3 regions of the Nocardia sp. NBC_00511 genome follow, and region 3 is predicted to be linked to each of the others. Evidence: riboswitches for the same ligand, from Rfam matches in the RefSeq annotation. Region 3 holds a riboswitch; each other region holds the start of a gene.

Region 1 (9,404 bases), 100 kb from region 3:
GGCCGCCACGGCTTCCCGCGATTCGCGATCGATCTGCTCGTAGAGTTCGAGCAGCAGCGATTCGCGCCCCGTGAACTCCTCGTAGAACTGCCTCGAGGAGAGCCCGGCGTCCTTACAGATGGCGCCCACCGAACTATTGGCGTATCCATCGCGCGCGAACACCGTCAACCCGGACTCCAGAAAACGCGCACGACGCTGCCGTTGCCGGTCTTCTACGGGCTGCCCGGCGTACATTCTTCCCGCGTTCGTTTCCTGTGACATTGCGCCAGACAATACCGAAGGGCCCGATCCCCTCGTCATGGATCGGGCCCTTCGTTTGTTCCTTCGACATACCGCGCGATAGCCGAAAGATGGCTCAATGATTCAGAACGCGGCGACGCACCCGGAGCGGTGGATATAGGCAGGGGAACCGGCCCGGGTTCGGAACGCGCGTCCGGGGGAAGACACGCGGCCCGATGTCGCTTTGACCCGAAAGTCACTGATCGTTTGCCACTCAACACATTACAGAGCAGGGGAACTGGACGGAATACTTTTCGAGGAAGTTTTTAGCATTAATTGGGCGTGTCGTCCGGACGCGCGGAGACATGAGAAAGGCCCGATCCCCTCGTCAAAGATCGGGCCCTCGCTCGCCTTCCGGCTTCCGCGCAGTAGCCGAAAGGTCGCACTGGTGTGGCAGCTAGGCCGAACCACTCGCCGAGCCGGTTGCCAGCAGCTTCAGGAGAGTTTGCACGAGAACATCGGACAGCAGGTTGGCCATGATGGTGCTCCGATCTCACAGGGGTTCGCCAGTGACGTCACTGACGGTTAGCCACCCGGACGATACCGATTCGAGACCTGACTTGGGAAGATTTATCCGGAAAATTCTAGAACTTTTTCGATAGATCCCTAGACGGGCGTCTACCAGCGGGTTCGGACCGGGCTAGGCGGCGACCTCCGGCTCACCGAGGGTCAGCATGAGCCGGTTCGCCCACGAGAAGGACGCCGCCGACAGCACCAGATCGTGCAACTCCACCGCCGAGAATCCCAGCTCACGCAGCCGCGCCAGCTGCGCCGGGGTAGCCCGCGGCGGGTTGGCTGCCAGCGCGTCCACGAAATCGATGACCGCATCCCAGCGCTGGTCGATCCGCACCGCATTACCCTCGTCCAGCAACCGCTGCACGTCCGCGCCACGCCCGGAGAGCGCGGAAGTGAAACGTGAATGAACGGAAGCGCAGTACACACAGCCGTTGTGCCGCGAGGTCACGGTCGCCGCGAGTTCGCGCTCCGCCCGCGCCAGGCCGTCGCGGCCGTAGAAGATCTCCCTGTCGTTGGCGCTGCGATGCGCCAGCACCTCGGGATTGCGCGCGAGTAGCCGAAAATACGGCCCGACCCCGCGATCCCCGGCGAGCAAAGGTTGCTGCCGGTCGTCCGCGGCGGCCAGCAGGATCGGTTCCACCCACGGCACCCAGTCCAGCTGATCCTGGGTGAATTCGGCTGGCACCCGCGAGCTCTCGACACCGCGCACCTCGGTCGTCTCACTCATCGCCGCCTCCGATCAGACTCAGCCCGGCCAGCAACCGAACCTGGAAGTGCACGAAACCGATCAACTGCGAGACCGTCACGATGTCGCGCGGGGACAGTCCGGCCGCGGCGAGCGCGTCGATGTCCGCGCGCTGCAGCTCCGAGGGCGCGGTCGAGACCCGCGCCGCGTGCCGCAGCAGCGCCGCCAGCACCGGATCATTTTCCGCCGGAACCGTTCCCAGCGTCGCGTAGTGCGCGGCCAGCACCGGCGCGCCCGCCAGTTCCGCGACGGCGACCGCCACCGCCACCAGCCGCTCCCGCCCGATCCCCGCGGACTCCGGCCCGTTCAGCAGCGCCTCGTACACGCCCTGCGTGTGCTCGACGACGGCGGGCCGGGTCTGCCGCAGCGCCCGCACGGCCTCGGCGTCCGCACCGAGCACCGCGTCGATGACGTCCCCGGTCGATGTGGTGGATCGACTCACGCGTGAATCCTTTCCTCGGCATGCCAACCCAGTTGCGGCGCAACCTCGGTGGCGATGAGTTCGATGGAGCGCAGGGTCGCCTCGTGGCCGGGATCGACCGGATGCACCTGCACGATGAAGTCGGTGGCGTGCCGCAGCGCCGAATCCGCCGCCAACTGCGCGGCCACCGCGCCGGGCGTGCCGACGTAGATGTCGCGCAGCACCTCCGCGACGGTGTTCGCGATATCCGGACCGCCGTTGTGGCCCAGTTGTTCCAGGAAGCGCAGCGCACCCTGCTCGGCGAGGGTGCGCGCCGCGTCCGCGTCGTCGGCCACGAAAACGCCTCGGGAAGCACCGATCCGGGGCTCCACCCCGGTCGGCAGCGCATCCAGGTAGGCGTCGACGAGCTCGTTCTGGATCTCCCACAGGGTGGCCTCCGGCGCGGCCGGATCCCGCGGCTGCGACTTCGACAGCAGCAGACCGTCACCGGCCCGCCCCGCCCGCGCCGCACCCGCGGCCGAGAAGGTCGCCTGCCAGATCCGCGAACTCAGCTGTCCCGCAGCAGGATTCAATGACCGATCGCCGACCAGCGGCGCACCCCGCAGCGCCGCCACCACCGTCGCGAGCTTGTCCGCGTAGACCTGCTGCCGATCGGCGGCACCGAACTCGAAGAGCTCGAACGCGTGCCTGGAACCTCCTGCGCCCACGCCCAATTCGAGCCTGCCGCCCGAGAGCACATCCAGCACGGCCGCGTCCTCGGCGAGCTTGATCGGATCCTCCAGCGCCAGTGTGACGATGGCGGTGCCCAGCCGGATGCGTGGAAACCGGGCGGCGGCGTGCGCCAGGAACACCAGCGGCGAGGGCAGTCCGCCCTCGGCCGGGTCCAGATGATGCTGGGCCACCCAGGCGGTGTCGTAGCCGAGCCGCTCGGCCAGTTCGACCTGTTCGAGGGCGTGGCGGTACACCGTGGCCGCGTCCTGGGCCGGATCGGTGCGGACCAGCCGGGTGAAGAAACCCAGCCGCTGCGGTGTCATGTGGTCACCTTTCCCAGATAGGCGTCGCGCACCGCCGGATCCCCGATCAACTCCGCGGCCGGGCCGTGCAGCACGATCTCCCCGGTGCGCAGCACGTTCGCGGTGTGCGCGATGCTCAGGGCCAACTCCGCCTGCTGCTCGACGATCAGGATGGCCAGCCCCAATTCCCGGTTCAACCGGGCGATCTCGTCCAGCACCCGATCCACGAACAGCGGCGACAGGCCCATGGTGGGCTCGTCCATGCAGATGAGCCGCGGTTTGCTCATCAGCGCTCGCGCGAAGGCCAGCATCTGCTGCTCCCCGCCGGACAGGGTGCCCGCCCGCTGGCCTCGACGCTGCGCCAGCCGCGGGAAATGCTCGAACAACTCCGCCGCCCGCGCGGCCAGCACCGACCGGCGCTCCCTGCGGATATAGCCGCCGACGAACAGATTCTCCTCCACCGTCATGGCCGGGAAAACCCTGCGAGCCTCCGGCACCGAGGCCAGCCCCGCCGCGATCCGCGCCGAAGGCGGTGTCCTGTTCACCTCGACGCCGTCGATGCGCACCGACCCGGAGCTGGGTTTGATCAAGCCGAGCGCGGTCTTCATGGTCGTCGACTTCCCGGAGGCGTTGCCGCCCAGCAGCGAGACGATCTCACCGGGCCGAACCCGCAGGGACACTTCGTTCAATGCCCGCGACGTCCCGTAATGCACCACCACGCGGTCGAATTCGAGGATCGGTTCGGTGTTCTCGCGAAAGTTTCCGGGACCGAGGGCCGCCACCGCATTCTCAGACATCCGCCGTCGCTTTCTCTTCCGCGATCTCCCCGACCGGTTCCGGCGCATCCGCCACCGGCAGCCGGCTGCGACCCAGATACGCCTCGATCACCCGCGGGTCGGCGAGCACCTGCGCGGGCGTGCCCTCGGCGATCACCCGGCCCTCGTCCAGCACCAGCACCCGATCCGACAGGTCGTGCACCAGGTCCATCTTGTGTTCGACCAGCAGGATCGTCTGACCCTGCGCCTTCAGATCGGCCAGCTGCCTGCCGATTTCGGCGGTCTCGGTCTGGTTCATGCCCGCCGCGGGCTCGTCGAGCAGCAGCAGCTGCGGTCGCAGCGCCAGCGCTCGCGCGATCTCGGTGCGACGGCGATTGGCGTAGGACAGCGTGTAGGTCGGATGGTCGGCTCGCGGCGCCAGCCGTTCCTCGAACCGCGCCAGCTCGGCATCCACCCGCTCCTCCGCCGCCCGCCGCTCCGCCCGCGCCGCCGGGGTCGGCGCGAGCGCCACCCCGAGTTCGGCCAGCAACGAAATCCACCGCAGCACCGGGATATTCGCCAGACCACGCAGCGGCCGGGTGGCGTACAGCGTGGTGTGCAATCCGACGTCCACATTCTCGCGCACCGTCAGATTCCCGAACACCCGCCCGTTCTGGAAGGTGCGGGCGATGCCCGCCTCCGCGGCGGCCTCGGGGCGGCCGGGCCGAATTCGCTTGCCGCGCACCAGCACCTGCCCGGAATCCGGCTTCAGCACCCCGGAGATCAGGTTCACCGTGGTCGACTTCCCGGACCCGTTGGGTCCGATGATCGAGACGAATTCACCGGGCGCGATGGAGAATTCGACACCGTCCACCGCTCGCACCCCGCCGAAGGCCCGCCGCAGTCCGAGGACGCTCAGCACCGGCTCGTCGGGCACGGCGATACGTTCAGGCGATGACCGGGACACGTTGCCTCCTCAGCACCAGGATGCCCTGCGGCCGGAACCGCACCACCAGCAGCAATACCAAGCCGTACAACACGATTCGCAGCGACGGCGCCAGCCGCAGCGCCTCGGGGACGCCGATCAGCACGATCGCGCCCAGCACCGCGCCGTAGGGCGAGGCGGTGCCGCCGAGCACCAGGATCGTCACCACCAGCAGCGACATCGGCAGGTTGAACACCGTCGGATCGATGTAGGAGTACTGGTGCGCCAGCAGCGCCCCGCCGATCCCGGAGAAGAACGCCGCCACCGCGAACGCCAGCGCCTTGTAATCGCGCACCGGCACGCCCGCCGACCGCGCCGCAACCTCGTCCGCGCCGATGGCGCGGATGGCGGTGCCCAGCCGGGACCGCTGCACCCCGATCAGCACCGCGATGGTGATCGCCAGCACCACCAGCTCGAGCCGGAAAAGCTCGGTGTGCGTGGTGAATTCGTGGCCGAACAGGCTGGCGGGCGGAATCCCGAAGATGCCGTAGCTGCCGCGCGTCACCGACTCCCAGTTGCGAATGATCGCCACCGTCACGATGCCGATCCCCAGCGTCGCGATGGCCACATAGTGCCCGCCCAACCGCCACAGCGGCGCGGCCAGCACCGAAGACACCCCGGCCGCGACAATTCCCGCGATGACGACGGCGGGCAGGAACGCCCAGCCGTGCGACACCGTCAGCACCGCCGAGGTGTACGCGCCGATCGCGATCGGCCCCGCCTGCCCGATGGCCAGCTGTCCCGCCGACCCGGCCACCAGCGTCATCGACACCGCGATGATCGCGTAGGCCAGGATCTGGGTGCCGACCGAGATGCTGTAGTCGTCGGCCAACAACGGAATCGCCACCGCCGCAACGCCGAACGCGATCACCGCGTGCCACCAGCGCACCCGCAGCTCCCGCCCGGCGCCCAGGAAGGTGCCGGTCATCGGCTCGGATTCGATGGCGGGCGGGCGGGCCAGCAGCCCACCCGGCCGGACCACCAGGAAGATCACCAGTAGCCCGAAGGTGATCAGGTCGCGGTAGCCGTCGCCGAGCCAGTAGATGCCGAACGCCTCCACCAGCGCCAGCACGAACCCGCCGATCACCGCGCCCGGAATCGACCCGAGCCCGCCGATGGTGGCGGCCACGAAACCGGTCAACCCGACGATGCTGCCGTTGGTCGGCGAGATATTGGAGTTGTAGAGCCCCACGAAGATGCCCGCCAGCCCGCCCAGCCCGGAGGCGATGGCGAAGGCCAGCGACTGCACCCGGCCGACCCGGATGCCCATCTGCGCGGCCGCGTCCGGATCCTGAGCGGTGGCGCGAATGGCCAGCCCGTGACGGCTGTACCGCAGGAACGCCCACAGCCCCGCCATGACCGTGACGGTGATGGCGAACATGGTCACGTCCGAGGTCCCGAATCGCACCCCGCCGACCTGGAAGTTGTTGGTGGACAACACCTGCGGGAACGGCCGGGTGTCCGGCCCGAAGACCAGCGCCACCACGTTCTCGATGATCAGTCCGGCCGCCACCGTCGCCAGCAGCGCCGCGATGGCCGGGGCGCGCCGCAGCGGCCGCACCGCGAGCACGTCGATGCCGACGCCGAGCAGCGCGGTCACCGCGACCACCACGATCAGCGCCGCCCACAGTGGCACCCCGTGCTGGGCGATCAGCCACCAGCCCAGCACCGACCCGAAGGCGAAGATCGCGCCGTGCGCGAAGTTGATGACATTGCTGACCCCGAATATCAGGGTGATGCCCACGGCGATGAGCGCGTACGCGTTGCCGTGGACCAGACCCGCGATGAGCGTGTCGAACATGCGCCGCTACTTGGCGGAGGCGACGGGAACGAACTTGCCGTTCTGCAGCACCAGCTGGATCGGCTTGATGTTGCTGGGCCGACGCGTCTGCTGGTCGAAGGCGAAGGGCGTGGTGAACCCGATGCCGTCGAAGTCCTTGACCTCGCGCAGGCCCTTCAGGATGCCCTCACGGTTCGCGCCGCCGAACTTGGCGGCCTTGACCAGTGCGTTGATCGCGTCATAGGCGTAGACGTTGAAGTCGCCGGGCTCGGTGTTGTACTCGGCCCGGAACTTGGTGACGAAGTCCTGGATCTTCGGGTTGGTGTCCGACGGGGAGAAGACGCCGTTGACGATGTCGCCCTCGGCCGCGGTGCCCGCCAGCTCCACGAACTGCGGGGTGTTCTGGCCACCGAAGAACTGACCCTTGTACCCGACATCACGCAGCTGCTTGACCACCAGCGCGCCGTCCGGACCGTAACCCAGGTGCACCACCGCGTCCGGGTTGGCGTCGCGTGCCTTGATCAGCACCGGCCGGAAGTCCTGCGAGTCCGGCAGGATCGACGACGAGTAGACGATGTCGATCCCCTTCTGCTTCGCGTACTGCTGGAAGAAGCCGAAATCCTGCTTGCCCCAGTCGGATTCGAGATAAACGACGGAAACCCTGGTCGCCTTCGCCTTCACCCAGTCGGTGACCGCGGCCTGCACGGTGTCCAGGGTGACCGACGGGCTCCAGGAGTAGTCGCCGCCCTTGGTGAAGTCGGTCGAGGAGTTGGTGAACCCGTACTGCACCAGCTTGCCGCGGTTGTACACCGGCGAGGCCGCGATCGAGGCGGGTGAGGAGAAGTCGCCGAGCTCGGCGATGATCGACCTGTCGTCGACGAACTTGGTGGCGATCGGCACCGTCTGCTTCGGATCGGACTGGGAGTCCTCCCATTTCAGCGCGACCTTCTTGCCGTCGATCCCGCCCGCCGCGTTGACCTGCTCGAGCGCCAGGTCGAAACCCTGCTGCCAGAGCCGCCCGTACTCGGCCGAGGTGCCCGTCTTCGGCCCCGAGACACCGAAATACACTGTGTCGGAACTACTGTCGGACGAGTTGCCCGCGCACGCCGACAACGTTCCCGCTGCCAACGCCGCCGCGGCGACTCCCACCACAATCCGACGCGCACGCGATCCGGACCATTTCCTGCTCATGACAAACCTCTGCACTCACGCACCGGCGCAGCCGGGCATAGGGAATGAGCTTGCGCTTGCGCCGCCCACTCGGACGCCGCCTGGTCGTCACCCGGGGCACCCCACCGCCGCGCGAGGGTTGCCGATCAGCGAGCCGGGGCTCGAACGTGCTGATACTCGTGACCGTGAGTCGAAGACTAATCCGGGCATCCCGGACACCGACAGGATTCGAATCGGGATGACGCTAACCAGCGTCGGAAAGCTCACTCCCGCATGGTGAGCAGGGCTTCAGCCCGCGAGGTGACCGGCCAGCCAGGACGGGAATCCGGTGAGATCGCGCAGCACCACATCCGCGCCCGCGGCCGAGAGTTCCTCCGCCGCATAGGGTCCGGTGGTCACCGCCACCGACACCGCGTCGGCCACCTTGGCAGCCCGGATGTCGCCGAGATGATCCCCGACATAGATGGCCGCACCGCGCTCGCGCAGCACCTCGCCCTTCTCCTCCGCCCAGGCATTGCCGACCAGCTCGTCCACCGCCAGCCCGAGATGCTCGAGGTGCAGCCGTGCGTTCGGCTCGTACTTGGCGGTGATCACCAGCACCGTGCCCCCGGCCCGATGCACCGCGGCCAGCGACTCCGCCACCCCGGGCAGCGGCAGCGCCGACTCCACCCCGATCTCCGGATACAGCTCGCGGTACATCGTCAGCACCCCCGGCACCTGGTGCTCGGGGAACCAGTTCGCCGCCTCCTCCGCCAGCGGCGGACCCAGCCGCGACACCACCAGCTCGGAATCGATGGGCACCCCGGTCCGGGCCGACACCTCGTCCCACACCGCCGCGATCCCCGGGCGCGAGTCGATCAACGTCATGTCCAGGTCGAATCCGACCACGAGCGCGCCCACCTGATCACCAGCCACCACCCGACCCTACGACGCGGAAAAATGACGGGCTTCGGGAGGACCCGGCGAATTAGGCTCGGGCGCATGGCGAGCAATCAGGGCACACTGTTCTGCGGGGTGGAGCTGGCGGCACGGATCGAGCGGGTCGAAACCGAGCTGATCGAGAAGGGCAGCGCCGCGGCCGCGACCCGGCTGGGCACCGGTTCCGGCTTCGTGATCCCGATCGCGGGCGGCGTAGCCGCCTGTGCCGAGGACGGTTCACCGTTGAACAAGGTGGCGGGGCTGGGCTTCGCCGGAGTACCGGATCCGGCCGAGCTCGACGAGATCGAGCGGCTGTTCGCGGCCCGCGGGGCACCGGTGCAGGCCGAAGTCTCGCAGCTCGGCGATCCCGGCGTCGCCGAACTGCTCACCACCCGCGGCTACCGGCTGGTGTCCTTCGAGAACGTGCTCGGCCTCGAACTGCACGGCGACCGCACCGCCGAGAGCGCCGACGGTGTCGACGTATCCCCCAGCGGCGAAAGCGAATTCGACACCTGGCTCGACGCCGTCGCCACCGGCTTCGCCCACCCCGATACCCAGGGCGTCGCCTCGCACGAGGAGTTCCCCGCCGAGATCATCGCCAATGCCATGCGCGACCTGACCGGCGCGGCCGGTATCCGCCGCTACCTGGCCCGCCGCACGGGCGCGGTGGCGGGCGGCGCGAGCCTGCGCATGTCCGGCGGCGTGGCCCAACTCACCGGCGCGGCAACCCTTCCCGAGCACCGCCGCCACGGCGTGCAGTCCGCGCTGCTGTCCGCCCGCCTCGCCGAGGCCGCCCGGGGCGGCTGCGATATCGCGGTGATC
Region 2 (9,404 bases), 720 kb from region 3:
ATGCGCGAGCGCTGACGCAGGATCTCGCGTTCGGGCAGCTCGTGCAGCCGATCGCCCCGGCGGCGGTAGCCCACCAATTCGCCACCGACCCGGACGGTTCCGGCATCGACCTGTTCGAGATGGTTGATGGTTCGCAGCAGCGTCGACTTGCCCGAACCCGACGGGCCCAGGATCACGGTGACCTCACCGGGCCGCACCGTCAGATCGATGCCGTTGAGCACCTCGTTGCGGCCGAAGGACTTCCGGATGCCGCGCAGTTCGATCGCGTACTCGCTCACCGCTTCTCACCCTTCGCGAAGTGCCGCTCGATATAGAACTGCGCGATGCTCAGCACGGTGGTCAGCGCGATGTACCAGACCGTCGCCACCATCAGCAGCGGCACCACCCGGCCGTTGCGGCCGTAGATGACCTGCACCTGGTAGAACAGCTCCGCGATCGCCATGGTCGACACGATCGAGGTGCCCTTGAACAGGCTGATCACCTCGTTCGCGGCGTTCGGCAGAATGCCGCGCATGGCCTGCGGGGCAACGATCGTGAAGAACTGCCGATGCCACGGCAGCCCCAGCGAACGCGCCGCCTCCCACTGCCCCTCGTCCACCGAGATGATCCCGGCGCGAATGATCTCCGCCGAGTACGCGGCCTGATGCAGCGCCAAACCGATGACGGCGGCGGTGAATCCGCTGATCACGCCATTGGTCTGGAAGTGCGCGAACTCCGGGCCGAACGGAATGCCCAGCGACAGCGTCTTGTACAGATAGGCCAGGTTGAACCAGAACAGCAGCTGCACGATCAGCGGAATCGAGCGGAACGCCCACACGTAGGTCCACGAGATCGCCTGCAGCACCGGGTTCTTCGACAACCGGCCGATGGCCAGCCAGATCCCGATGAAGAAGCCGAGCAGCGTCCCCCAGAAGGTCAGCTCCAGCGTCACCTTCAGTGCTGAGAGCACCGACGACGCGGTGATGTACTGCGCGAAAGTGGACCAGTCCCAGCCGGGATTGGTGATCAGGCCGTGCGCGAACTGCGCGACCAGCAGCAGTGCGACCGCCGCCGTCACCCAGCGCCAGGGGTGCCGGGTGCGGACGATGCGCAGTTCGCCATCGTCGTGATCGACAGGCGTCGCGGTGTCCGCGGGTGCCGCCAATGTGCTCATGGATTCGTCCTCCATCGGTCCTGGCGGAAGCACCCGCACCACGTGCGCGGGGGTTGCTGCGATGTCTGCGAGCCAGGTCTCTCGATCGCTCTGGATGGTGAAGACGACGATACGAACTCCGGCGACGCCTGTCGCCGGTCCAGATCAGCGTGAATTCAATAGCGGTACAACGGATTTCCCGATTGCCACCGGAAAATCGGAGAACTCAGCCGGCGGCCGCGTCCAGATCGGGATCATGGTCGTGCAGCGCGCGGAAACCGCTGCGATGGAATACCAGCGGCTCGGACTCGGGATGCGTGGTCAGGCGGTGCACCCGCAACAGCACCACGGCGTGATCGCCCGCCGGAACCTGCTCGTGGACGGAGGTTTCCAGCCAGGTGGCGGCGCCCGCCACGAAGGCGGCATTGCCGGTCCCAGTGTGCAGCTCCACATTCCGGAAGCGGTCACCACGACGGGAACTCAGACCCCGGGCCGCCGCCTGCTGCGCACTGCCCAGCAGGCTCAACCCCAGACGGCTGGCCTGTTGCAGAATCGGCCAGGTCTCGGAGGAATATTGGATGCAGATCGACACCAGCGGTGGATCCAGTGACACCGGTACGAAGGTGCTCACCACCATGCCGTACGGATTGCCACCGATCCGTGCGCAGACCGCCACCACCCCGCTGGGGAAGTGCGCGAAGGTCTTTCGCAGATCCGTGCCGTCGACCGGAGATAGCGCGGCGCCCGCGCTGTGAATCGAGGTCAGCTCGCCCATCACTTCACTTCAGCACCGGCCGCCGCGCACCGACAGGGTTGCGCTCGAGCCGATCGGAAGCGGGGGCGGGAACACGAGTTCAGCACACCGTGAAAAAACGGAAGCCCGTCCGGCCCCGAAGCCGGACGGGTTGTCCCGATGAGGTGTCTGAGTTCGTCCCTGAGCTCCTTAGCGCTTACTTCGCGAGATGCGGCTGGTTGATGGTGGCGAAGTACTGGATCGCAGCGGCGATCGCGACCGGAGCCGTGATGAACAGCTGGCCCGCGAGGGTGCCCAGGAAGCCGACGGCGGCAGCGCCACCGATGCAGCCCGCGATCGGACCGGCGCCGAAGAGCGCGGCCAGCGGAGCGGTAGCGACACCCGCGACACCGAAGCCGATGACGCAACCGACGGCCGCGCCGCCGATGCCGCCGACCAGGGTGGCAATGGTGGCACCGGTGGAGATGGTGTCCTTCATGCGGTTCCAGGCAGCCTGCTCACGGTCGTAATCCGTCTTCCAGGGAGCCTGGTCCTCGAACGGCAGCGCGACGGGCTTGTAGGTCGCGTGATCCAGATCGAACTGCGGGGTCAGCGTGGCGCTGTGGTCCGCGATGTTCGCCGCGATCGGGAACTCGAACTCGTCGACGCGGAAGTTCAGCGGAGTGCCTGCCAGCACAGCGCCATTCGCGGCCTTGATCTTGAAAGCGCCGTCCTCGACGACCATGGAACCGGCGTCCGTGTGGACGATGGTGCTGGTCTGGTCGACCGTGGCGGTGTAGTTGATGGATTCGTCGGCCGGAGCCGGGGCGGCGTTGACGGTCGCGGTGGAGATGCCAAGGGCAGCGATCGTCAGCGCCGCGGTCACGGCGAAGTTCTTGAAGCGCATGTGTTGAAAATTCCCTCTGGAGATGAGCAGGTGCGCCCCCAGAGGAATCATTGTCAGGTGTAAACCCCTGGGGACGCACCGATGGAAACCGGGACGATCAAACGCGGAGTGGCACTGGGGTGCCCGAATGATGAACCTTTGCCCATCGCTTGCCGAAATCCCCTATTTACCGGAGATGTGCGGCTCGTTGATGGTCGAGAAGTACTGGATAGCGGCCGCGAGCGCAACCGGAGCGGTCACGAACAACTGACCCGCCAGGGTGCCGAGGAAGCCCACCGCCGCGGCGCCTCCGATGCAGCCCGCGATCGGACCGGCGCCGAAGAGCGCGGCCAGCGGAGCGGTAGCGACACCCGCGACACCGAACCCGATCGCGCAGCCCAGGGCCGCGCCGCCGACACCGCCGACCAGCGTGCCGATGGTGGCGCCGGTGGAAATGGTGTCGCGCAGGCGGTTCCAGGCCGCCTGCTCCCGGTCGAAGTCCGACTTCCAGGGAGCCTGGTCCTCGTAGGGCAGCGCGACCGGCTGGTAGACCGCGTAATCCACGTCGAACCGCGGGGTCAGGGTCGCGCTGCGATCGTCCGCGATATTCGCCACGATCGGGAACTGGAAATCATCCACGCGAAAGTTCAACGGAGTGTTGGCCAGCACGTTGCCATTTGCGGCCTTGATTTCGAACACGCCATTCTCGACAACGAGAGAACCCGCATCCGTATGGATGATCGTGCTCGAATCATTGGTCGTGGCGGTGTAATTGATAGCGCCACTGTCCGGCTTGGCCGGGTCCGCGTGAACGGTCCCGCTGGCCAATACCGAAGCGGCGATCGCGAACGCCGCCGTTCCGGCGAATTTCCTCATCTTCATCTGGACCGACTCCTGCTGCTGCACAAACTGACTGACGGCGGCAAGCATTAAGGAAACCCTCAGGATGGTGGAGGGTAAAAACCAGCTTGATTCGATGAGGACGCACCGGACGACCATTCGCCGGGTGGCCCGCCTCGCGAATTCCCCTACCGGAACAGGTGATTCGCTGGCTACTTGCCACCACTGATGTGCGGCTGGTTGACGGTCGAGAAGTACTGGATCGCGGCCGCGAGCGCGACCGGCGCCGTCACGAACAGCTGGCCCGCGATGGTGCCCAGGAATCCGAATGCCGCGGCGCCGCCGATGCAGCCCGCGATCGGGCCCGCACCGAAGAGCGCGGCCAGCGGAGCGGTCGCGACACCCGCGACACCGAACCCGATGGCGCAACCCAGTGCGGCGCCACCCAGGCCGCCTACCAGCGTTCCGACGGTCGCGCCCATGCCGATCGTGTCCCGCAGACGGCCCCAGGCGGCCTGCTCACGGTCGTAGTCCGACTTCCAGGGGGCCTGGTCCTCGAACGGCAGTGCGACCGGCTTGTAGGTCGCGTGCTGCACATCGAACTGGGGCGTCAGGGTCGCGCTGTGATCCGCGATGTTCGCCACGATCGGGAACTCGAACTCGTCCACGCGAAAGTTCAAGGGGGTGTTGGCCACAATGTTGCCATTGGCGGCCTTGATCTCGAAAACGCCGTTCTCGACGACCAGTGAACCGGCGTCGGTACGGACGATCGTGCTCGTATCGTTGACCGTCGCGCTGTAATTGATTACGCCACTGTCGGACTGAACCGGCTCAGCATGAACGGTGCCGGTGGCCACGCCCAGGACCGCCATCGTCAACGCCGCCGCTCCGGCGAATTTCCTCATCTTCATCTGGGTACTGCTCCCGCTGCCGCACAAAGTAACTGACGACGGTCAGCATTCAGCAACCTCACAGGGAGTTCGAGGGTAAAACCCAGCTTGATTCGATCGCGACAGATCGGACAGATCGGACAGATCTATTTCGCCTTGGCGGCAGCCTTGGCCTGCTTCTTGAATTCCCGGACCTGGGTGAGGGATTCGGCATCGGTCACATCGGCGACCGATCGGCGCGAACCGTCCTCACCGTAAGCGCCCGCCGCCTCACGCCAGCCACTCGCACTCAGCGCGCGCTGTTTGCCCAACAGCGCCAAGAAGATCCGCGCCTTCTGATCACCGAAACCCGGCAGCTGCTTGATCCGCTTCAGCACCTCCTTGCCGTCCGGATCACCGTCGGTCCACAGCCGGGAGGTCTCGCCGTCATAGTGCTCGACTATGAAGCGGGCCAGCTCCTGCACCCGGCGGCCCATGGACCGGCCGTAGCGGTGGATGGCCGGCGGGGTGGCGGCCAGCTCCTCGAACTCCTCCGGATCGGCCGTGGCGATCCGCTGGATGTCGAACCCGCCCATCCGGTCGGCGAGTTTCCACGGACCACGGAACGCGTGCTCCATCGGGAACTGCTGATCCAGCATCATCCCGACCAGCAGCGCGAAATCATCCGTCGACAGCAGTTGGTCGGCATCCGAATCCTGCGCGATACACAGCGTGCGGCTCACCATGTCTCGATCATCCCATCAGGCCCGCGGCGCGGTGACGCGGGTCACGCCGGGCCCGGCGGAACGCTAGGCTCGGGCCATGCCCGACACCATGGCTACTTCTTCAGTAGGAACCGCGCCGCAACCTGGTGCGGGGTCCGGACTGCGCCCGGACCGCTTCGACCGCGACGGCCAGGATCAGCTGGTCGACGTCCAGGATCTGCAAGCCGCACTGCCGGGAATCCGGCGGCTGCGGACCTGGGCCCACGAAGCCCTCGCCGTCCGGCCCGGCGAGCGTGCGGTGGACATCGGCTCCGGCACCGGATCGGAGGTGTTCACCTTCGCCGAGAGCGTCGGCGCCACCGGCACCGCGGTCGGCGTCGAACCCGACCCGAACCTACTGCACGCCGCCGAACGCCGTGCCGCCCAGGCCGAATCCACCGCCACCTTCGTCACCGGCGACGCCTACGGGCTGCCCTTCGGCAACGACACCTTCGACGTCGCCCTGTGCGAACGCGTCTTCGGGCACCTCACCTCCCCCGCCCGCGCGGCCGGCGAGATCGCCCGGGTGCTGCGCCCCGGCGGGCGCGTGGTCGTGATGGACAGCGACTGGGGCACCGCCATCGTGCATCCCGGCGACCGGCACGTGGTGCACGAGGTCGTCGAGACCATGATCGCCCGCACCACCAACCCGTTCGCCGGACGACGGCTGGCCGGACAGCTCACCCAGGCCGGACTGGTCGTCGACAGCATCGGCTCACACGCGCTGGTGCAGGACGGCGGCATCGGCGCGGGCGCACTGGTGGCCCGCATCGCCGATATGGCGGTGGCGCGCAGCGCGATCACCCAGGCACAGCGCGATCAGCTGCTCGCGGACCTGGAAGCGGGTGCCGCCAGCGGCGACATCCACCTGTCGGTGACCATGTTCGCTGTGCTCGCACACAAGCCCGCCTGACAGACGGAGAAGGGCGCGCACCGAATTCGGTGCGCGCCCTTCGTGTTTCCGGAACCTAGCCGGTCAAACTCATCAGCTTCTCCGAAGCCGACAGCAGTACGCAGGTGGCCAGGCCGTCCATCGCCTTCTCCAGCTCACCGATCGACGGGAAGCTCGGGGCGATGCGAATGTTCTTGTCCTCCGGGTCTTTTCCGTACGGGTAGGACGCACCGGCGGGCGTCAGCGCGATACCGGCGTCCTTGGCCAGCGCCACCACCCGGCTCGCGGTGCCCTCCAGCACGTCCAGGCTGATGAAGTAGCCGCCCTTGGGCTCGGTCCAGGACGCCACCTTCGACGCGCCCAGCCGGTCCTCCAGGATCCGCAGCACCAGTTGGAATTTCGGCTCCAGCAGGGCGCGGTGCTTCTGCATGTGCGTGCGCACGCCCTCGGCGTCACCGAAGAAGCGCAGGTGCCGCAGCTGGTTCACCTTGTCCGGGCCGATTGTCTTGCGGCCCAGGTGCTTCAGGTACCACTCCAGGTTGGCGGTGGACGCGCCGAAGAAGCTCACGCCCGACCCCGCGAAGGTGATCTTCGAGGTGGAGGCCAGCACCAGCGGGCGGTTCGGGTTGCCTGCGGCGGCGGCCAGGCCCAGCACGTCCAGCACCGGCTCGGCGGTGTCGGCCAGCGGGTGCACCGCGTACGCGTTGTCCCAGATGATGCGGAAGTCGGGAGCCGCGGTCGGCATCGAAACCAGTTCGCGGGTAACGGCTTCGGAGAAGGTGATGCCGGTCGGGTTGGAATAGTTCGGCACCGCCCACAGACCCTTGATGGCCGGATCGGCGGCCACCAGCTCGGCGATCAGGTGGGTGTCCGGGCCGTCGCCCTTCATCGGGATCGGGATCATCTCGAAACCGAGCGATTCGGTGATCGCGAAATGCCGGTCGTAACCCGGCACCGGACAAAGGAACTTGAGCACCGGCTCGGCCGCCCAGCGCTGCTGCGAATCCACCGTGCCGTGCAGCATCGCGAACACCAGCAGGTCGTGCATGATCTCCAGGCTGGCGTTGTTGCCCGCCACCAGGTTCGACACCGGAATCCCGAGCAGCTCACCGAAGATGGCGCGCAGTTCCGGCAGGCCGTGCAGGCCACCGTAATTGCGGACATCGGTGCCGTTGGCGTCACGGTAGTCGCCGGCGCCCGGCAGCTCGAGGAGTCCCTGCGAGAGATCCAGCTGCTCGGGCGATGGCTTACCCCTCGTAATGTCCAGCGTCAGCTTCTCGGTCTTGAGCTTCGCGTAGTTCGCGGTCTGCGTCTCGTGTTCCGTCACGAGTTCCGCATGGCTCATCAAACCGAATTGCGTCTGCCGAGGCATCTGACAGCCTTTCCAAGGGCGAGGGTGTTATGTCGAGGGTGCCGTGGACCACGCACCCGGGTGCGTGTCGTGGACCCAGCCGCCCACGTTACTAGGACGACTCGCCCGATCGGGAGGGTATATACGACTCCGCACCCCGAAAATGAAAGGGGACCCAGCGCACCCGGCAGAGCCCGTTGACCCTTGCTGCCTTCCGGCCCTGGGGGAGTTCACAGGATGCGCGCCGCGCTGGATCCGTCGGCCAGTGTAGCGGCTCACCGCGACCCGCGCCGCCCGGGGTCGTTACGATGCCTGCGATATCGCGGAGGCATGCGCGCCATACCGGAGGGGACAAGGCGATGACGAGTTCGGATCCAGGATCGGGAACACCACACGACCCGGCCAAAGCCCAGGAAACCGCCCAGTGGTGGGCCACCGCGCCCGCAGGAGGCGAACCGGGACAACCCGTCCAGGGCCCCGATCCGACCATGCTGAACTACGCGGGCGCGAACATTCCGCCGTATACGCCTCCCGCACAGCAGATTCCGCCGCAGCAGCCCTCCGGCGGCTACCCGCAGCAGCCCTCCGGCGGTTATCCGCAGCCGCCGTCCGGCGGTTATCCACAGGTCCCCTCGGCGGGCTATCAACAGGTGCCCTCCGGTGGTTATCCCCAGGCGCCGTCGGGTGGTTATCCCCAGGTGCCCACCGGCTATCAGCAGGCCGACTACCAGCAGCCCTACGGCGCTCCCGTCGCCCCCGGCTACGGCTACCCGACCCCGCAACCGCCGCGCTCCAACAAGACCGGCTGGATCATCGGCGGCGCGATCGGCCTGGTGGTGATCGTCGGCGCCATCATCGGCGTGGTCGCCCTCACCGGCGGCGACAACCCCGTGAACCCGCTCGGCGACACCAAGAAGAACGCCGGGAAATACACCATGGACGGTGTCACCAACGGCTGCAACGTGATCGACACCTCGGTGCTGAGCAAATGGGTCGCCACCCCCAAGGGCACCCCCACCCACACCGAAACCAAGCCCGCCGACTACATCGGCGGCCGCTTCGAATGCCAGGCCAGCAACGAACAGGCCAGCAGCGCCGACAAATACACCACCAACCAGGCCGACCTCACCCTCGACGTCTCCTTCCTCAGCGGCTCCAGCACCTACGCCAAGCCCGAGTTCGACACCTGGAAGGTCGTCGACACCGGCACCACCGGCAGCGGTCGCACCGCGGGCGACGTCCCAGGCATCGGCGAGTCCGGCTACTGGTCCGCCAAGGTCGACGACTACACCTACTTCACCACCACCGACTACACCGTCGCCGTCAAGGACGACAACGCCTCGGTGAAGGTCAACATCCGCCTCCGCATGGCCAAGGGCCAGGACGTCAGCAAGGACGACATCGCCCAGGTCTGCAAGGACCAAGCCCGCAAAGCCCTCACCAACCTCAAGAAGAAATAGCCCCCCACCACCCAGTTTGCTACCACCAGGGGTACACCCGGTATATTGCTCCACGGAGGATTCGCCTAGTGGCCTATGGCGCTCGCCTGGAACGCGGGTTGGGTTAACGCCCTCAGGGGTTCAAATCCCCTATCCTCCGCTCCCGAAGGCCCCGTCCCGGAAATTTCCGGACGGGGCCTTCGACGTATCCGGCCCACAGCGGCCCGAATCTCACAGCAGCAGAACACCACCGGCACGTGAGCTATGTCATGATGCGATGCCCACCACTCGGCGCAACTCATTGCCCGGTCGGTCACCCTCCGGCCGCCGTCAGCCACTCCCTCAACTGCTCGTCGCTGGACAGCTCGACGAACTGCACGAAGTCGGCGTTGCCACGGTGATCGACGGCCGCATGCAAATGGTCTTGCCAATCAGCGGCGTACTCGCGCATCGCGTCGATCAGCGCCGCGACCGCGGTGTCCAATTCAGGCGCCTCCA
Region 3 (9,404 bases):
GGATGCGGTCGTCGTCGCCCTCGGGCAGCACGATGCGCTTGCGGTCGTTGCGGGCGCGCTCGATGAGCTGGTATTCGAACATCTGCGGGGTGACGATGTTGGGGATCGGAATCTCGATCTGCTGCAACAGTTCCCGCGGGTCGACCCGCTCCTCCATCAGCGCCAGCGCGGTGTCCACCTTGCGGATGCTCGACAGCGACACCCGGCCGCGGGTCAGCGCGGTGGCCTTCGCGGTCTCGTAGGTGCCGAGCTGGGTCGAGAGGATGGGCAGCTTGGGTTTGAGGCCCGCCATCAGCCGGGCGATGGACGGCTCCGGCAGCATGTCGCCGTTCATGATGATGCCCGCCAGCGACGGAAAGCCTTCGGCCTCATGGGCGTTCACCAGCGCCAGCAGCACGTCGGAGCGGTCGCCGGGGGTGATGACGGCGACGCCGTCGGTGAGCCGTTCCAGAATGTGCTCGGCGGTCATGCCGCCCACGATCACCTCGAGGGCTTCGCGCTGCATGAGTTCCGGGTCGCCGCTGTACATCTGGCCGTCGATGGCCTCGCGCAGCTCCTCCATGGTGGGGGCCTGCAGCAGCGGCACCTCCGGCAGCGCCCAGGACGGCACCGCGCAGGCCGCCTTCAGAGCGGCGGCGTCGGCCTGGAGCTGTTCGGGCTCGCAGCGGTTGGCGATGACGGCCACCAGTTTGGCGTGCTCGGCGACGAGTTCGCTGCGGCACAGCTCCACCAGATGCGTCAATTCCTCTGAGGTGCGGCCCATTCCGCGCACCACCAGCAGCACGGGCGCGCCGAGGTTGACGGCGATGCGGGCGTTGTAGCGCAGTTCGCTGGGGCTGGCGACATCGGTGTAGTCGCTGCCGACGATGAGCACGGCGTCGCACTGCTTGGCGACCGCGTGATAGCGCATGACGATCTCACTGATCGCCGCGTCCGGATCCTCGTGCACCTGTTCGTAGGTGACGCCGGTGGCCTGGTCGTAGTCGACGTCGGCGGTGGAGTGCTCGAGCAGCAGCTCGACGATGTAGTCACGGCCCGTCGCCGAGCGCGTGATGGGCCGGAAGACTCCGACCCGCGGGGTGGTGGCCGCCATGGCCTGCAGGACGCCGAGGGCCACCGTCGACTTGCCGGTGTCGCCCTCGGGGGACGCGATGTACACGCTGGAAACCGTGGTGGCAGCCATGAGCGAAAGACTACCGACCGTTATGGGCCGATTTCCGCGTCTGCCGGACAACACGACAGGTGAGCCGATTGATGCATGTCAGCTATCAATCCCGTTCGGCCGGTCTCAGCAGGGGTTTCCGGCGCGACCGATACCCGGGACGCTGGTGAAGCGACTGCAATCACATGACATATGTCCCGCTCGGAGCCCGGTTCCGAAGCGCGAAACGGCGTCCGGCGGAGGACATTTGCCCATAGCCTCCGGGCCCGGACGCCGTCGCGTCGGCTGTGTCGTGCGGTACTTATGCCAGCGCGCGCAGGCGCGGTGCGAGGTCGCGCTGGAACAGGTCCAGGAAGCGCGGCTGATCGTGGCCCGGCGCGTGGAAGACCAGGTGGTTGAGCCCGGCGTCCAGGTACGGCTTGATCTGCGCGACGGCCTCGTCCGGATCGCTGGCCACGATCCAGCGCTTGGCGATCTGCTCGATCGGCAGCGCGTCGGCGGCGGCCTCCATCTCGATCGGGTCGGTGATGGAGTGCTTCTGCTCCGGGGTCAGCGACAGCGGGGCCCAGAAGCGCGTGTTCTCCAGTGCCAGAGCGGGATCGGTGTCGTAGGAGATCTTGATCTCGATCATCCGGTCGATGTCGTCGATGGTGCGCCCGGCCTTGGCCGCGCCCTCCTCGACGGCGGGCATCAGCTTCTCGGTGTAGAGGTCCATGCCCTTGCCCGAGGTGCAGATGAAGCCGTCGCCCGCGCGACCGGCGTAGCGGGCCACCAGCGGACCGCCCGCGGCGATGTAGACGGGGATGCCACCCTTGGGCACGTCGTAGATCGACGCGCCGACGGTTCGGTAGTACTGGCCGTCGAAGTCGGTGCGCTCACCGGTCCACAGCGCGCGCATCAGGTCGACCGACTCGCGCAGGCGCGCGAAACGCTCCTTGAATTCCGGCCATTCGCCCTGGAAGCCGGTGGCGATCTCGTTGAGCGCCTCACCGGAACCGACACCGAGCATGATGCGGTCGGGGTACAGGCAGCCCATGGTGGCGAAGGCCTGTGCGATCACGGCCGGGTTGTAGCGGAAGGTCGGGGTCAGCACCGAGGTGCCGAGCTGGATGCGCTTGGTGCGCTCGCCGACCGCGGCCATCCAGGCCAGCGAGAACGGCGCGTGCCCGCCGTTGTGCCGCCAGGGCTGGAAGTGATCGCTGACCGTGGCGCTGTCGAGGCCGTGCGCCTCGACCGACACCGCCAGCTCCACCAGTTCGCGCGGGCCGAATTGTTCGGCCGATGCCTTGTATCCGAGCTTGAGGTTCTTCACCTGCGGCACTCCTGTCGCGTTGCTGCGCTTGGGTTGTACGGGCCCAACCTCCCGCTCGACCGTCCTGAGTGCCGGGCATCGCGCGTGGTGACAAACCGGCATGGAACGGCCATACCTCGCACCATAGGTCAGCGGCGGGACGGGATGCGGCAGGGGTCACACCCGACGGGTCGAACCCGGGGTCGGGGGACGATATTCCAGGGATGAGACTGGTCGGACGGTCAGTCAGAGCCGGAATATATGAGCACTCCCCCGCCCGATAGCGGAGAATGTGCGGCGTGACCACTTCTAGCGCAGACCCGATCCTGTCCTACCTCACCGACATGGACGGTGTGCTGGTCCACGAGAATCACATGGTCCCGGGAGCCGACCAGTTCCTCGCCGAACTGCGCGACAACGCCATCCCGTTCCTGGTCTTGACGAACAATTCGATCTACACCGCGCGCGATCTGCAGGCCCGGCTCAAGCACACCGGCCTGGACATCCCCATCGAATCCATCTGGACCTCCGCGCTGGCCACCGCCAACTTCCTGCACGAACAGCGCCCCGAGGGCACCGCCTACGTGGTCGGCGAATCCGGCCTCACCACCGCGCTGCACGAAATCGGTTACGTACTCACCGATTCCGATCCGGACTACGTGGTGCTCGGCGAAACCCGCACCTACAGTTTCGAAGCCATCACCACCGCCATCCGGCTGATCGCCGCCGGCGCCCGCTTCATCGCCACCAACCCCGACGCCACCGGTCCCTCCCGCGAAGGCATCCTGCCCGCCACCGGCTCGGTCGCCGCCCTCATCACCCAGGCCACCGGCAAGAAGCCCTACTACGTCGGCAAGCCCAATCCCCTGATGATGCGTTCGGCCCTGCGCCGCATCGACGCGCACTCCCGCTCCACCGTGATGATCGGCGACCGGATGGACACCGACGTCATCGCGGGCCTGGAGGCGGGCATGCGCACCATCCTGGTCACCACCGGCATCTCCACCCCGGCCCTGGTCGAACAGTTCCCCTACCGCCCGACCTCGATCCTGCCGTCGGTCGCCTCGCTCGTCGGCAAGACCAAGGATCCGTTCTCCGCCTGAGCTGTTCGCTTGTCCCCCTGAGCTATTCGAGGGCGTCCAGCGCGGCGGACAAAGTGGTCAGCGCGTCCACGATGCGGGCCAGCTCATCGATTCCGAGCTGCGCCACCAGCCGCTTCGCCATGGCGGCATGCTGGGGATCGATGGCGCGCACCGCGTCGTGACCGGCTTCGGTGATGGCCACCAGTTTGGCGCGGCGATGCGCCGGGTTCGGGTGATACTCGGCGAAGCCCTTGTCGACCAGCAGATCGGCGACGCGCTGCACGCTCTGTCGGGTGATGCCCATCTCCCGGGCGATACCGGCCACCGGCAGCGGTTCGTGCAGCACCGCGCCCAATACCTGCCACCAGGCCACCGTGATACCCGACGGCTTGGCCAATTCCTCGGCGATGGAAAGGAATTGGCCGTTCAGCTTGAACGAGGTGACCGCCGCGGTGGCGAACAGCCGCTGACCGTCGGCCGTCATACCGTCGCGGCCGTACGACCGGCCTCGTACTCGGCGAGCGCGAAAAAGCCTGCGGGATCGTTGTTTCCGTAGAGCTGGTACCAGGCTTCCAGGATGTGCGGTTCGAAGATGTCGAGGCGGCCCAGGATGGCGCGGGCGAATTCCACCGGGCGGGTGCCGGTCGCGGTGATCAGATCACCGTCGGTGACGGCCGGTTCGTAGACGAAGTGTTCGCCGCCCGAGTATCCGCTGTAGGCAAGGTATTCCGCCGCGTTGCTGGTGTGCGGGCGGTCGTTCAGCAGGCCCTCGGCCGCGAGACCGAAGGTGGCGCCGCAGATGGCGGCCACCGGCACACCGGCCGCCAGGAACTCGCGCGCCTTCGCGCCGAAGGGGCCGAACGCGGCGGGATCCGCTTCCAGGGCCAGGCCCGGCAGGATCAGCATGGCACTGTCGGCGGGCTTCAGATCCGCGAGCACGACGTCCGGCGTGACGCGCATGCCACCCATCGAGGTGACCGGTTCAGCGGTGGGTCCGACCGTCTTCACCTGCCAGGTTCCCGGCTCGCGATGCCACAGCGGGCGGTTGATGTGCGCGGTCGCGTGGCCGGGCTCCCAGTCGGAAAAGGTGTCGTAGACGGCCAGGTGCACGGTCTTCATCATGACAGCATACTGTCATCTTTGACAGGATGCTGTCAATGGCTCTTCGAAACGCGAGAAAGGCCGGAACCCTCGTGGGTTCCGGCCTTTCTTGGACAGTTTTCGATCAGCCCAGGGCGCGATCGAGGTCGTTGAGCAGATCCTCGATGTCTTCCAGCCCGACCGACAGCCGCACCACGCCGTCCGTGATGCCAACGGCCGCACGGCCTTCCGGCCCCATCGCGCGGTGCGTGGTGGTGGCCGGATGGGTGATCAGCGACTTGGCGTCGCCCAGGTTGTTGGAGATGTCGATGATGCGCAGCCCGTTGAGCACCTCGAAGGCGCGCTTCTTGGCCTCGTGCTCGGGAGCCTTCAGTTCGAAGGTGATCACCGTGCCGCCGCCCGACATCTGGCGCTGGGCCAGCTCGTACTGCGGGTGCGAGGACAGGAACGGGTACTTCACCCACGCCACGGCCGGGTGGCTCTCCAGGAACTCGGCCAGCCGCAGCGCGGACTCGACCGACTGGCGCAGCCGCAGCGGCATGGTCTCCAGACCCTTGAGCAGCGTCCAGGCGTTGAACGGGCTCATGGCCGGACCGGTATGGCGCATAAGGGTTTTCACCGGGCCGTCGATGTAGTCCTTCGGCCCGAGGATCGCGCCGCCGAGCACCCGGCCCTGGCCGTCGATGTGCTTGGTGCCCGAGTACACGGTGATATCCGCGCCGAGATCGAAGCCCCGCTGCAGCAGCGGAGTGGCGAAGACGTTGTCCAGCACCACTTTCGCGCCCGCCGCGTGCGCGAGGTCGGAGACCGCGCGGACATCGGTGAGCGCCTGCATCGGATTGGACGGGGTCTCGAAGAACACGGCCTGGGTCGGCACCGACAGCGCCCGCTCCCACTGGTCGAGGTCCTCGCCGTCGACGAAGACGGTCTCCACGCCCCAGCGCGGCAGGATCTCGTTGGCGACCACGAAGCAGGAGCCGAACAGGCTGCGCGCGGCCACCAGTCGATCACCGGCGCCGAGCAGCGCGCCCAGCGCGGTGAACACCGCGGACATGCCGGAGGCGGTGGCGAAACACGCTTCCGCGCCGTCGATCAGCCGCAGTCGCTCCTCGAACATGGCGACCGTCGGATTGCCGTAGCGCGAGTAGACGAAGTGCTCGATCTCGCCGGTGAAGGCGGCCTCGGCCGCCTCGGCGCTCTCGTAGACGAAACCCGAATTGAGGAACAGCGCCTCCGAGGTCTCGTCGTAGCCGCTGCGCCGGGTGCCGCCGCGCACGCCGAGCGTGGCGGGGCCGACGCCCTCGGGCAGCGGACGCTCGAACGAACCACCGTGAATCATGACTGCCTCCATGGCAGGCCGTCGGCACGCCAACCGGTGACGCCGCGATGGCCCTGCCCGTCCAGCCCGCCCTCGAAACCGTCGACGACGTTGAAGGACGGTGCGATGCCGAGGGTGGTGGCGGTGGTGGCCGCGCCGATGGAGCGCTGGCCGGACCGGCAGATGAAGATCACCGGCGCGTCCGAGTCGGCGGCACGCTCACCGAGCGCCTGCTGCAACTGGTCGGTGAAGCGATCGTTGCGCGTGCCGGTGGCGTCGACCCACTCGATCAGCGCGGTGGGTCGGCCGATGCCGCTGGTGTCGGGCACGCCGACGAAACGCCATTCGGCTTCCGTGCGCACGTCGATCAGCACCGCGTCCGGGTTGTCGCGCAACAGCTCCCACGCCTGTTTGGGCGTGATATCACCCGCGTAGCTCACCTGTACCTCCTGTGAATCCGCACTTGCCGCGTCGTGGTTCGACGCGTGGCCAGGTCGTCACCCGGAGCACCCCACCGCGGAGGAGGGTTGCCGATCAGCGAGCCGGGGCTTGGCGCTGATACTCATGACCTGGGATGAGATTGCCCAACCCGAGGCCCCGGTGTCAAACGTTTCCATCGGTCAGCGGCCGAAATCCCTAATTACACACCGACCAGGCGGAATCCGCCCGGGTGAAGTGCCATGTCGAGGTGGATTGCAGCCCGTCGACGGTGAAACTCACCTGGGCAGTGGCCTTGTCGCCGTCGACGGCGGCATCGGTGAGCTTGTCGAAGGTGATCTGGCGTCCGGTGGCCTGCGCGACGCGCAGCGGGGAGCGGTTCGCGTCGAAGTCCTTGCAGGCGTAGGACTCACCGGATTTGTCGGTGCCGTCGGCGACCGCGATGAACCGGGTGGCCACGAGCGAGAGCCGATCGGAATCTGTGACATTCTTCTCAACCGGCGACACCAGGGTCGCTATCACGATGCCGAGCACCACGAAGACGATCAGACCGGCCGCGACCAGGAACGGCCACATGCTGCGGTTGTCGCCCTGATCGATTTCGGCCGGGGTTTCCTCGACGTCGCTCATGGCTTGATCATGCCTGGTCGACGCCCGCCCGGACGCACGGCATTCCCACAGTTCACCGCCCTGCGCGCGGAGCACGGCGTGAGTCACCGATAGAATCAGCACAATTTCCGCCCCAGGTGCGGAATAGCAGTACATCGCAGCAACGCTGCAGCGTCGGGGGCCAACGAGGGTACCCGGAGCCAGGGCGTCAACTTAGCCTAAGCTAAGAACGACGGCTGAGTATTGACGGCAAGTTAGTTTCGACCCAAAGGGTGCGCGGAAGAATGACCGAACAGAGTGCAGCGACCCGCCCGCTACGCATTGCGATCGTGGGCGCCGGACCGGCCGGTATTTACGCCGCCGATGCGTTGATGAAGTCCGATGCGGACGTGAGCATCGATCTGTACGAGCGCATGCCCGCGCCGTTCGGCCTCATCCGCTACGGCGTCGCCCCCGACCACCCGCGTATCAAGGGCATCATCACCGCCCTGCACAAGGTGCTCGACAAGGACCAGGTCCGGCTGCTGGGCAATATCGACTACGGCGTCGACATCACCCTCGAGGATCTGCGCCGCTTCTACGACGCGGTCATCTTCTCCACCGGCGCGAATGCCGATCGGGCCCTGGAGGTTCCGGGCATCGACCTCGACGGTTCCTTCGGTGCCGCGGACTTCGTGTCCTGGTACGACGGCCACCCGGACGTGCCGCGCACCTGGCCGCTGGACGCGGAGAAGGTCGCGGTCCTCGGCGTCGGCAACGTCGCCCTGGACGTGGCGCGCGTGCTGGCCAAGACCGGCGACGAACTGCTGCCGACCGAGATCCCGCCGAACGTCTACGACGGCTTGAAGGCCAACAAGGCCCTCGAGGTGCACGTGTTCGGCCGCCGCGGTCCCGCGCAGGCCAAGTTCACCCCGCTGGAACTGCGCGAGCTCGATCACTCGCCGACCATCGAGGTCATCGTCGCGCCCGAGGACATCGACTACGACGAGGGCTCCGAGGCCGCGCGCCGCCACTCCAAGCAGGTCGACATGATCTGCAATACGTTGGAGCAGTGGGCCATTCGCGATGTCGGCGACCGCCCGCACAAGCTGTTCCTGCACTTCTTCGAGAGCCCCTCGGAGATCGTCGGCACCGACGGCAAGGTGACCGGTCTGCGCACCGAGCGCACCCAGCTCGACGGCACCGGAAACTGCAAGGGCACCGGCGAATTCAAGGACTGGGACATCCAGGCCGTCTACCGCGCGGTCGGCTACCTGTCGCAGAACATCCCCGCGCTGCCCTTCGACGAGCAGGCCGGGACCGTCCCCAACGAGGCCGGCCGCGTGCTGGTCGACGAGGACGCCGACGGCTCCGCCCGCTACGAGCCCGCCACCTACGTCACCGGCTGGATCAAGCGCGGCCCGGTCGGCCTCATCGGCCACACCAAGGGCGACGCCAACGAGACCATCGCCTGCCTGCTCGACGACGCCGCGAACTTCGCCCCGGCCCCCGAGCCGGAACTCGACGCGGTCACCGCGTTCCTGGAGTCCAAGGGCGTCCCGTTCACCACGTGGGCCGGTTGGTACCGCCTCGACGCGCACGAGCGCGCCCTGGGCGAGCCGCAGGGCCGCGAGCGCGTCAAGGTCGTCGAGCGCGACGAGATGCTCGCCGCCAGCGAGCCCGGCAAGATCGTCACCGCCGACTGACCGAGGAGACCGAACCGGCGGGCGGGGTGCTGTGACCAGCACGAATCCGCCAGCCGGACAAGGTCATCCACACATGTCACCGTTCTGAGGCATGCTGATCTGGTGTTCGATGCCCATGTCCACATCATCGATCCGCGGTTCCCGCTGATCGAGAACGAGGGCTACCTGCCCGACCCCTACACCATCGCCGACTATCGCCGCCGGATGGCGCGCTTCGATATCGACGGTGGTGCGGTGGTCAGCGGCTCCTTCCAGGGCAACGATCAGAGCTACCTGCTGGCCGCGCTCGGCGAACTCGGCGACAACTGGGTGGGCGTCACCAACCTGCACATCGACACCTCCGACGCGGAGATCATCGACCTGAACCGGGCCGGGGTGCGGGCCATCCGCTTCAACCTCAAGCGCGGCGGCGGCGACATCGTCGGGCTCACCATGCTGGCGCTGCGCGCCTACGAGCTGGCGGGCTGGCACGTCGAGCTCTACATCGACGGCTCCATGCTGGGCTCGCTGGAACCGGTCATCACCAAGTTGCCGAAACTGTCCATCGATCACATGGGCATGTCCGACGACTGCCTGCCGTACCTGCTCAACCTGGTCGACCGCGGGGCCAAGGTGAAGGCCTCCGGATTCGGGCGGGTGTCGATGAATATCGGTGCGGCACTGCGCAAAATCCACACCGTCAACCCCGAGGCGCTGATGTTCGGCTCGGACCTGCCCG

Evidence for each region. Region 3 has a riboswitch for S-adenosylmethionine ahead of OG300_RS30115 (rhodanese-like domain-containing protein). Riboswitches for the same ligand answer to the same signal wherever they lie in the genome.
Region 1: another riboswitch for S-adenosylmethionine. It lies ahead of OG300_RS29655 (ABC transporter substrate-binding protein); the one in region 3 lies ahead of OG300_RS30115 (rhodanese-like domain-containing protein).
Region 2: another riboswitch for S-adenosylmethionine. It lies ahead of OG300_RS33300 (amino acid ABC transporter permease); the one in region 3 lies ahead of OG300_RS30115 (rhodanese-like domain-containing protein).

Annotation. Positions count from the first base shown of each region.
Region 1 is NZ_CP107849.1:6,328,621-6,338,024, forward strand. It holds gene OG300_RS29620 (TetR/AcrR family transcriptional regulator) at 1-261, opposite strand, end outside; gene OG300_RS29625 (peroxidase-related enzyme) at 920-1,522, opposite strand; gene OG300_RS29630 (CMD domain-containing protein) at 1,515-1,982, opposite strand; gene OG300_RS29635 (putative FMN-dependent luciferase-like monooxygenase) at 1,979-2,995, opposite strand; gene OG300_RS29640 (ABC transporter ATP-binding protein) at 2,992-3,771, opposite strand; gene OG300_RS29645 (ABC transporter ATP-binding protein) at 3,764-4,696, opposite strand; gene OG300_RS29650 (ABC transporter permease) at 4,677-6,515, opposite strand; gene OG300_RS29655 (ABC transporter substrate-binding protein) at 6,522-7,562, opposite strand; SAM riboswitch class IV at 7,733-7,849, opposite strand; gene OG300_RS29660 (HAD family hydrolase) at 7,953-8,579, opposite strand; gene OG300_RS29665 (GNAT family N-acetyltransferase) at 8,667-9,404, shown strand, end outside.
Region 2 is NZ_CP107849.1:7,156,476-7,165,879, reverse strand. It holds gene OG300_RS33305 (amino acid ABC transporter ATP-binding protein) at 1-278, opposite strand, end outside; gene OG300_RS33300 (amino acid ABC transporter permease) at 275-1,153, opposite strand; SAM riboswitch class I at 1,162-1,254, opposite strand; gene OG300_RS33295 (flavin reductase family protein) at 1,359-1,907, opposite strand; gene OG300_RS33290 (hypothetical protein) at 2,083-2,772, opposite strand; gene OG300_RS33285 (hypothetical protein) at 2,935-3,633, opposite strand; gene OG300_RS33280 (hypothetical protein) at 3,804-4,502, opposite strand; gene OG300_RS33275 (HhH-GPD-type base excision DNA repair protein) at 4,628-5,203, opposite strand; gene OG300_RS33270 (methyltransferase domain-containing protein) at 5,283-6,137, shown strand; gene OG300_RS33265 (aminotransferase class I/II-fold pyridoxal phosphate-dependent enzyme) at 6,193-7,488, opposite strand; RNA gene ffs (signal recognition particle sRNA small type) at 7,633-7,727, opposite strand; gene OG300_RS33255 (hypothetical protein) at 7,827-8,927, shown strand; tRNA gene OG300_RS33250 (tRNA-Ser) at 8,982-9,066, shown strand; gene OG300_RS33245 (hypothetical protein) at 9,220-9,404, opposite strand, start outside.
Region 3 is NZ_CP107849.1:6,432,660-6,442,063, forward strand. It holds gene pta (phosphate acetyltransferase) at 1-1,183, opposite strand, end outside; gene fgd (glucose-6-phosphate dehydrogenase (coenzyme-F420)) at 1,464-2,474, opposite strand; gene OG300_RS30095 (HAD-IIA family hydrolase) at 2,798-3,556, shown strand; gene OG300_RS30100 (MarR family winged helix-turn-helix transcriptional regulator) at 3,579-4,019, opposite strand; gene OG300_RS30105 (type 1 glutamine amidotransferase family protein) at 4,016-4,657, opposite strand; gene OG300_RS30110 (O-succinylhomoserine sulfhydrylase) at 4,761-5,975, opposite strand; gene OG300_RS30115 (rhodanese-like domain-containing protein) at 5,972-6,394, opposite strand; SAM riboswitch class IV at 6,409-6,524, opposite strand; gene OG300_RS30120 (hypothetical protein) at 6,591-7,022, opposite strand; gene OG300_RS30125 (FAD-dependent oxidoreductase) at 7,286-8,686, shown strand; gene OG300_RS30130 (amidohydrolase family protein) at 8,789-9,404, shown strand, end outside.